DNA from 2 places in the Paenibacillus sp. FSL H8-0332 genome. Region 2 is predicted to be linked to the other one. Evidence: a T-box and tRNA genes for the amino acid it is inferred to sense, from the RefSeq annotation. Region 2 holds a T-box; the other holds one or more tRNA genes.

Region 1 (4,722 bases), 2.9 Mb from region 2:
GGATAAGACGTTTCATATTGCTTATTTTGGGGAAGATCACAGAGGAGTCGAGCAAAAGTGTTTTCTGTCAGAGAAGGGCTATAGAGAAATTTTAAAATACGTAAAGACATCCGAATCGGATATTATATTAGTGGAGCTGCCCCAGTGGTAGCTTTATTTTTTTGGAGGTTTGTATATAAAATAAGGCTGACCCTGCGCAGTGCATTCTGTAGCGCCTGGGTCCAGCCTTTATTCGGTTAGCTTAGTCTGTAGCTAATTTGGAATACATACACAGATCAATGAAGCTTCCTTTGGAACGCTCACTCTGCCTCAATATTCCTTCCAGCGAAAAGTTTAATTTCTGCAGTACCTTAATAGAATTGATATTAGCAGGCTGGGCCTTTGCTTCTATTCTATTGAAGCCCAGTGTATCAAACGCATAATCTATTAGTGCGCGAAGGGCTTCAGGCACATATCCTTTTCCCCAGCATTCGCGGCTAAGGTCATAACCAATCTCTGTCTTGGCATTGTCATAGTCCAGCGTATTGAAACCACAGGAGCCGATAATCCGGCCGGATTCTGCTTCTGTAATGGAATAGCGGATCGCCTGATTCTCGGTGGCTAACTTACCCAGCAGCTCAATCATTTCCACGGCCTGACTCTCATCCGTGAAGCTGCTGATATTCATGAACCGGGTGACTTCAGGATCGGACCAGATCGGGAACAGGCTGGCTGAATCGGCGGTGCGCATTTGTCTTAATACTAATCTCTCGGTTTGTAATTCTGTAATCATCAATAAGTTACCTCCATTAAATATATATGGTATTGGTGAGGTACAACTATTGATATCTGCGCATAGTTCAGTCCTTTCCGTGTGTAAGCTGCCTCTATTATATCAGGACCGCTTCAACAAATCTTCATAATGAAGGGTACTTTGCTTGGTGGCCACTTCTAATCTATCAACATATCTTATGTATTGTGAGAGCGAAGTCAACCTAGGGATTTCGTTCCTCTCAAATATATTTTAGGAGGTATAGTTTATGCCACATAAACTATCGTCTACCCATCTGATTAACCAGGGAGATACTTCGATTTACTATCCAGGTACCTCTACCTCAGCTTTTACAGACTCTAATTTTTACAAAAAATGCGGGAAAACTGCAGCCGGTGGAGATATTAAGAAATATGGTTGTGCAATTTGCGCTCTTGGGATGTTTATTCTATATAAAGGCAGGTTGTCTAATGCAACCAAATCGAATGTGTATTATGCCGTTGTAGAAGCAACAACGAAAGGGACCAATAATGCTGCTGATTTCACGGCAAGTGGATTCACTGCAAAAATCGGAAGTCAGAGCATAGGTGTAACTATTACTCCGATTGCTGACGTTTCAGTGGAAGCAGAAAAAGGGAACATCTGCATGATGAGACTTGAACAAAACGGAAACTCCCACTATGTCATTGTGGACGGGCATAACTCCTCGGCTTCAAATTTTGATAAATATCTGGTGTGCGATCCTGACGGCGGTGTTCAAAAGACTCTGACAGCAACGATGCAGAAAAGAGGATTTTCGGTTAGTGCCTCTGTAATCACTGAGAGATATAAGCTTAGTTAAGAGCGTCATGATCGCCATTAATAGAGGCTGTGTGGGCATGTGCTCATGCAGTCTTTTTTTATAACTCTTACAATGGTAACCAAAGGTTTAATTTGGTGCGTGGATGCGGCCTGTTTCTTGTCGCGCCTACGATGGTAAACTTTAGATAAAAACATCTGGGAGGGCATTATGCGAAAAACAGTACTGGTATTATTGTTCTTGTTTGTATTGACCGCTTGTGCAAATTCAAAGGACGGGGTGACCACCAAACACTTAGCCATCCAAAAGGTGAATGATCATAAAGCCATTGTTGAGTATGGAATGAGCCGTGCGGAAGCGGAAGAGGTACTGGGCAAGGGGGAGGAGAAGGATATCGCCAATTCAGTCATGTATAGCTCTGGCGTAAGAATTATGTACCGTGAGGATACAGTGGCAGGCATTTCTCTGGGCGAGGAGTCGAAAGATGCGTATGAAACTGTTGGCGGTTTTAAAGTTGGCATGTCCAAGGATGACTTCAAACAAATCTATGGCGAGCAATATCTGAAGGATATGGAGAGAAACCTGGATTATGCTTACGATTCGATTAACAAGCGCTATTTGCAGGAGAAAGAATGGGTAGCGAAAGCTGAAGATGACACGAAAATATATGTAATTTCAGCCATGTTCAACGGTAAGGGTGAAGCAGACGCCGTTGTATTGGTGGATAAGCGAATGGCGATCACGCTTAGGTAAAAGGGGGGGGCTGAAGATCAAGCATGTGCTAGTATGTTTCTTTGAGCATTGGGGACAGAATAGCAATATAGGGACCTTAAAGGCTGGCTTTGTCTACAACGAGTAGTTCTGCCATGATATAATCAATGTATATGATTGGAGTGATAAACGGCTGAGGGCAAACGGATTAACATCGAAATGCAATTGTTCAATCCATACAATATGGAGAAGCGGACACTTTTCTACTGGAGCGAGATGTATTACCACCAGATTCAAAAAGGCGACGATTATAGTCAATTGAAGAAGTGTGTGACGATCAATATATTGAACTACTCCTGCCTGCCGAATGACCGCCATCATAATGTCTTTCGCCTGCGGGAAGATCATACCGGGATATCTCTTAACAATGATCTTGAGATACATGTGATGGAATTAACGAAGCTTGAGGAGCAGGCCGTTCCATTGACTGGTGGTCTGATTAACTGGTTATTATTCCTGAAGGGTGTCGAACAACCAAACTGGGAGGTGCTGACCATGAATGAGCCTATGCTAAAAAAAGCAATGGATACGCTGGAGTTCCTGAGTCAGGATGCCGCTACACGTATGGAATATGATGCCCGGATGAAGTATTTGCGGGATGAGGCGTCGCGGATGAACGGAGCGAAAGCAGAAGGACGAGCAGAGGGTGAACGAAAAAAGGCAGAGGCAATGGTGCGTGAACTTCTTGCTCTTGGAGTGGAAATTTCCATTATTGTTAGAGCCTCAGGCCTCTCAGAGCAAGAAGTTTTAAAGTTAAAGTCAGTTTGATAAGGCCATTGATAACAACGAAAAACGAAGCCGATCTTATGATCGGCTTCGTTTCTTTAAGGCTTTCCATATATAGGACGGATGGGGTTCGAACCCATGACCCCTACCCTGTCAAGATAGTGCTCTCCCGCTGAGCTACCGTCCTGCAACGAGATTTATAATAACACAGGACGTGAGGGAATGGCAAGAGATTTTTTAATACGCGATAGATGATACCGTTAAGCACGACCCTGTCACACCACCGCAGTGACAAAAACCCACGACACCCCATCCATATTAGTTTACAATAATGGTACTTTTTATGAAGCAAGGAGAGGACTGGGTGCTGGTTCGGCACCGTGAGCGGTCCACATGGGAATTTGCCGGCGGGCATATTGAGGCGGGTGAGGGTCCCGGGGAAGCTGCGGTAAGAGAGCTCTACGAAGAGACAGGTGCTGAAGAATATGAACTGCATCCGTTATGCATCTATTCGGTCAGTAGTGAAGACCTGGCAGAGAGCTACGGGATGTTGTATTATGCAGATGTCAAAAAGTTCGGGACTTTGCCCCCGTACGAAATGGCAGAGCTTCGAAGCTTCAGCGAGCTGCCGCAGGCGGTGACATACCCGGGGATTTACCCCACGCTATATGCAAGACTATGTGAATATCTGAAGCATCTGTGAATCAATTGTAATGCTGAAAGGAGGCCCAGCTCATGAGTTATGCGATTACGAGGTTTAAGTGTCTTGGCGACTACCTGAGATCACGCCGGGACCGTCTGCAGCCTGAAGCTGTGAGCTATGGAATCCGGGCCTGCCGGATACTCTTGCTTCTATAGCGAGTGAAGTGCTTAGTGATTTCGGAGGTCTGCCTGATTCTGAGCGCATAATGCTGCGTCTTCTGTTCCTGGATCTGGAGCTGCGCCGCCGGATGCTGAACTGGGAGGAGTTCTCTCTCTATTCAGTAGGAGTGTACAGAACTTATTATGATATGAACCTCAGGGACCCAAGGGAGACCCGGCCTATATCAAAAAATCCGTAGATGCCAGCCTCTATCATCTCGGCGCAGATTATATCGATCTGTACTATCAGCACGGTCCTGATCCGAACACCCCTATTGAGGAAACCGCCGGTACACTGACTGACCTCTTCAAGGCAGGGAAGATCCGCTATATCGGCTTATCCGAGGCTGCGCCCCGGCACAGCTGGCCCTAGCTTGGCTTCTTGCACAAGGAGAGCGGATTGTGCCGATTCCAGGCACGAAGCGGCTGGAGCGGTTACAAGAGAACCTCGGAGCGCTTCAGGTTACTTTGACGGCAGAGGACCTCGCCCGGATTGAGCAGATATCCCCGCAAGGGATTGCAGCCGGAGCGCGTTATCCCGGCCAGAACTAAAAGTCATCACACAGAGCGGACAGCCGCTGTGTATTCATCTATATTAATTTCCTGTAGCGTTCTTCTCTGTGCCGCTTGCTTTGGTGAGCGGTATGAGAGGCAGGACGCTTTTGTCTTTCATCCGCTCTATTTCCTCCTCTATGCGCTGCACCTCTATCCGCTCAAACAGTAATTCAAGCTCCAATATAGGCTGCTCTACCAGGACGGATACCGGGTGCCATACAGGCTGTTCTATGGACAGGAAGCCTCTAATCTTCTCGCA
Region 2 (4,722 bases):
CATCCAGGTCATCCAGCGGGAGGACCGGGCCGAGCTGCACGGTCAACTGCTGCTCACCGGACTCTACCGGGGGGAGGATGACCTTACACAGCGTCTGGAGCATGCAATTCCTGTTGAAATCACTGTTCCGCTGACCCGGGTCAGCTCACTTGATGACATAGGGGTGGAGATCGAGAATTTCGATATTGATCTGCTGACGATGCGAACCGTCAACATTACCGGAGTGCTCTCGCTGCGCGGAATCGGAAGTGCAGATGCACAGCCGGCCTGGCAGCAGGAGGAATACACGGTAGCGTATTCGCCGGAGGCAGGAGACAGTAGGGCGGCTGAGGAGAAATTACGCAGTCCGGAGAATGATAGCCTGTATGAGAATTCGCTCTGGACCTATGGCGAAGGAGCAGCAGAGGGCTCTGAAGAAGATCAGAACGCTGCTGATCCGGCTGAGGCTGCAGCTGGGCCGCTGTATGCGGAAGACGCTGCGTACACCCAGCCCGCTGCCTATCTCACCACACCTCTGAAGGACAAGGAACCCAGAGTAAGAACCCATAGCCTGGATACGGCTTCATCGGCAGGCAGCAAGCCGGCGGCTGATCCGGTCTCCGGCCACTTCCTCACCTCCAGAGAGAAGACGGCGCCAGCGGCTGTGAACGGCTCGCTTCAAGAAGACACCACGCTTCAGACAGGCACCGCTGCCTTGAACACAGTGGATCATTGGGGCAATGCGAAGCTTCATGCCGCCACGCAGCCGGAGCCGGTGCTTACCTCCGCTGCCAACGATGCTGCTGCGCTGTTTGCCGGGAACGAAGAGGTGGAGACGGCAGAGGAGATTCAGGCCACAGACAATGAAGTCTTCCTGTCTGCGGAATCTCTGGCTCCCCAGGAGGAGAAGCAGGATCTCAAGGTTGCCCTTGGCAGCAAAAAAGAACCGGGAGCCGCGGAGAAGGAGCCGCTCACCTTCTCCTCGCTGCTCAGCGCAAGCCGCGCCAACAGAGAGCAGGAGGAGCTGCTCTCGGGCAATATTGACTCTGTAGCGGAGGCTATCCCTGAGGCCGGCAATGATACAGCGTGGAAGAGCCGGTTCATCGGCGGCATGGGCGGAACGGAGCTGTTCCGCAAGGTACGGCTCTGCATCGTGCAGCGGGAAGAGACGCTGGATACCATTGCCGAGAAATATCAGCTTAGCACCCGGGAGCTGACCATGTACAACCGGCTGTCCGGCCAGATTGTAGAAGAGGGACAGGTCTTATACATTCCTTGAGATTGACGGTGTGCGGAGAATTCAGGCTTAACAGGAACAGCCCTTGCCTTATGGATGGGGCTGTTCCTGTTTTCTTTGTGAAATCCGCTTTTGGTTTACAAACCGTTCAGCCGGGGGTAATAGTCACTACCGGCCTACATACATTACACATTCAGGCAGCTATGCGCTGGTACACCACTTCTGGAAGGATGATAACTCACATGAAGAAAAAAGTGGCAGCCACTGCGGCCGCACTATGCTTGACGCTCACAGTCTCGGCCGGTGTCTACGCCGCCAGTAATCTGCAGGAGATCAAGGCGCTCCTGAACAACAAAATCGGGATCGTCGTGAATGGCCAGGCGTACACGCCCAAAGACGGCAACGGCAAAACCCTCGCCCCGATTACCTACAACGGCATTACTTATCTGCCTGTACGCTCCATCGGCGAAGCGCTGAACACCGCTGTCACTTACGACGCTGCTACCAGCCGGGTAATCATCGGCGATGCGGCTGCCCCGGCTGTCTCCTCCGGCGGCTCGTCCGCAGGAACACCAGCGGATTCCGTGAAGCGTCCGAAGAGTCTGCCGGCGGACTTCCCGCTTCCGGCCGATGCGAAGATATTTGATCTGATCGAAGGCTCGGCGACCGGTACGCCGTCCGCGACTTTCAGCTACCGCACGAAGCAGAGTCTGGAGACGCTCGGCAATACGTATAAGGACTATTTCGTGCAAAAAGGAGCAACCTCCAAAACAGAGGAGGTCTCAGCCTCGGCCTTCTCCATTATTGATGTTGGAAGCAAGTTCGCCGTAACACTGGATGGAGCTCCCGGAACAGGCAGCAACCAGGGCTTCAATGTGGTTCAGGTGATCTGGAGCGGGGAGTAAGCGCTGCGGCTTAACTGCTGCCTGCCGTTTAGTGCATATGCTGGTTGACTAGGGATAATACTGAATGTATTATTGAACTAAGTAATAACTAGCATAAAGACTGGGAACGGGAAGAGTAGGCGGTCAGCCCTTCAGAGAGCGGAATTATTATTGGTGTGAATTTCCGCAGGATGCAGCCCCCGAAGTCGCCCCGGAGTTGCCCTTCTGAGCTTGTCTTCATCCTGAAGACCGGTTAGGATGCGGCCGGACGCAGCCGTTATCTGCAGAAGTGTCGCGCTAAGCTTCAGGAACCTGTAAGGGGACTTAAGGCAGAGTTTTATTTTTTGTTGGCGCGAAACAAAGGTGGTACCGCGAAAGAATGGCCTTTCGTCCTTTGAGACGAAGGGCCTTTTTGTATTCTCAGAAACCACTAGCTACTCAATACATTAACAGTGGAGGGTTCACAATGGCTGATAATAACAATGCAGCAGCAGAGCTGCCGAACCAGCAGGAAGCGGCAGAAGATACCGCCGCAGCTAATCACAAGCAGAGCGACATGCCGACTACATATGATCCGGGAGCGGCAGAGAAGAAATGGTATGCGTACTGGATGGAGAACGGCTTCTTCGAAGCCGGCAAGCGGCCGGATGCGGAGCCTTACAGCATCGTTATTCCGCCGCCGAATGTAACAGGAATGCTGCATATCGGACACGCACTGGATTTCACGCTTCAGGATGTGCTGATTCGAACCAAGCGGATGCAGGGTTATGATACCTTGTGGCTGCCGGGTACGGATCATGCAGGCATTGCTACGCAGACCAAGGTAGAGCAGAAGCTGCGACAGCAGGGAATCTCCCGCCATGATCTGGGGCGCGAGAAGTTCCTGGAGCAGGTATGGGCCTGGAAAGACCAGTACGCAGAGACGATTCATGACCAATGGGCCAAGATGGGCCTGTCTCTGGATTACTCCCGCGAGCGGTTTACCTTTGATGATGGAATGAAGAAGGCAGTAAGCAAGGTATTTGTGGAGCTGTACCAGAAGGGCCTGATCTATCGCGGCAAGCGGATTATTAACTGGGACCCGGCTGCCCGTACAGCGCTGTCTGATATCGAGGTTGAATACAAAGAAGTGAACGGTCATCTGTACCATTTGCGTTACCCGCTTAAGGATGGCAGCGGCCATATCACGGTGGCTACCACACGGCCCGAAACGATGCTGGGCGATACTGCGGTAGCGGTACACCCTTCGGATGAGCGTTATAAGGATCTGATCGGTAAGACGCTGATTCTGCCGATTACCTTACGTGAGATTCCCGTGATTGCCGATGAATACGTCGATAAGGACTTCGGCAGCGGTGCGGTTAAGATTACACCGGCCCATGATCCGAACGACTTCGAGATGGGAGTCCGCCATAACCTTCCGCAGATCAATGTAATGGATGAAGGCGGAGTGATGAATGAGGAAGCAGGCGCCTACCAGGGAATGGACCGCAGCGACTGCCGTAAGGCCATCGTAGCGGACCTGAAGGAGCAAGGCGTGCTGATCTCCATTGAGGATCACGTACATCAGGTAGGACACAGTGAACGTTCCGGGGCCGTAGTAGAGCCTTATCTGTCCACCCAGTGGTTCGTCAAAATGCAGCCGCTGGCAGAAGCAGCCATCGCCGCACAGAAGGACGGAGACGGAGTTCACTTCGTGCCGGACCGCTTCGAGAAGACGTACCTGAACTGGATCGAGAATGTCCGCGACTGGTGTATCTCCCGCCAATTGTGGTGGGGCCACCGTATTCCGGCCTGGTACTCCGAATCCACCGGGGAGATTGTAGTTGCACATGATGAAGAAGAAGCACGCCGCATCAGCGGACTGTCCGACCTGAAGCAGGATGAAGATGTTCTGGATACCTGGTTCAGCTCGAATCTCTGGCCGTTCGCTACCTTAGGCTGGCCTGACGGGGACAGCAGCGACTATCAGCGCTACTATCCGAACAACGTACTGGTTACCGGCTACGATATCATCTACTTCTGGGTAGCGCGCATGATTTTCTCAGCCATGGAATTCACAGGACAGAAGCCGTTCTCCGATGTGCTGATGCACGGACTCGTACGCGATGCCGAAGGACGCAAGATGTCCAAGTCTCTCGGCAATGGCATCAATCCGCTGGATGTTATCGAGCAGTACGGCGCTGACGCCATGCGCTATATGATTACTACCGGCAGTACAGCGGGACAGGATCTGCGGTTCCGGATGGAAAAGGTAGAGCAGGCGCGCAATTTTGCCAACAAGATCTGGAATGCCTCCCGGTTCGCGCTGATGAATCTGGAAGGCGTAGCCTTTGAAGATATCGACATTACAGGTGAGCTTGGCACAGCGGACCGCTGGATTCTGCACCGCCTGAACGAAACTTCCCGCGATATTACGCGTCTAATTGACTCGTACGAGTTCGGCGAGACTGGCCGCCTGCTCTACAACTTCATCTGGGATGATCTGTGTGACTGGTATATCGAATTCGCCAAGCTCTCGCTATATGGAGCGGACGCAGCCGCCAAGGCCAAGACCCAGTCCGTTCTGGCTTACGTGCTGGACCGCACACTGCGCCTGATTCACCCGTTCATGCCGTTCAT

Evidence for each region. A T-box is a leader RNA that pairs with one kind of tRNA and senses whether it is charged. The one in region 2 lies ahead of NST43_RS24110 (valine--tRNA ligase), so its partner is inferred to be a tRNA-Val.
Region 1: it encodes a tRNA-Val, which carries the amino acid that the T-box ahead of NST43_RS24110 (valine--tRNA ligase) is inferred to sense. The anticodon was not compared.

What each region holds. Positions count from the first base shown of each region.
Region 1 is NZ_CP150145.1:2,681,638-2,686,359, forward strand. It holds gene NST43_RS11445 (GNAT family protein) at 242-772, opposite strand; gene NST43_RS11450 (hypothetical protein) at 1,020-1,592, shown strand; gene NST43_RS11455 (hypothetical protein) at 1,860-2,303, shown strand; partial or broken gene NST43_RS11460 (Rpn family recombination-promoting nuclease/putative transposase) at 2,451-3,089, shown strand; tRNA gene NST43_RS11465 (tRNA-Val) at 3,163-3,234, opposite strand; gene NST43_RS11470 (NUDIX domain-containing protein) at 3,391-3,750, shown strand; gene NST43_RS11475 (hypothetical protein) at 3,783-3,905, shown strand; partial or broken gene NST43_RS11480 (aldo/keto reductase) at 4,078-4,460, shown strand; gene metG (methionine--tRNA ligase) at 4,504-4,722, opposite strand, start outside.
Region 2 is NZ_CP150145.1:5,584,523-5,589,244, reverse strand. It holds gene NST43_RS24120 (LysM peptidoglycan-binding domain-containing protein) at 1-1,258, shown strand, start outside; gene NST43_RS24115 (stalk domain-containing protein) at 1,459-2,121, shown strand; T-box leader at 2,215-2,498, shown strand; gene NST43_RS24110 (valine--tRNA ligase) at 2,657-4,722, shown strand, end outside.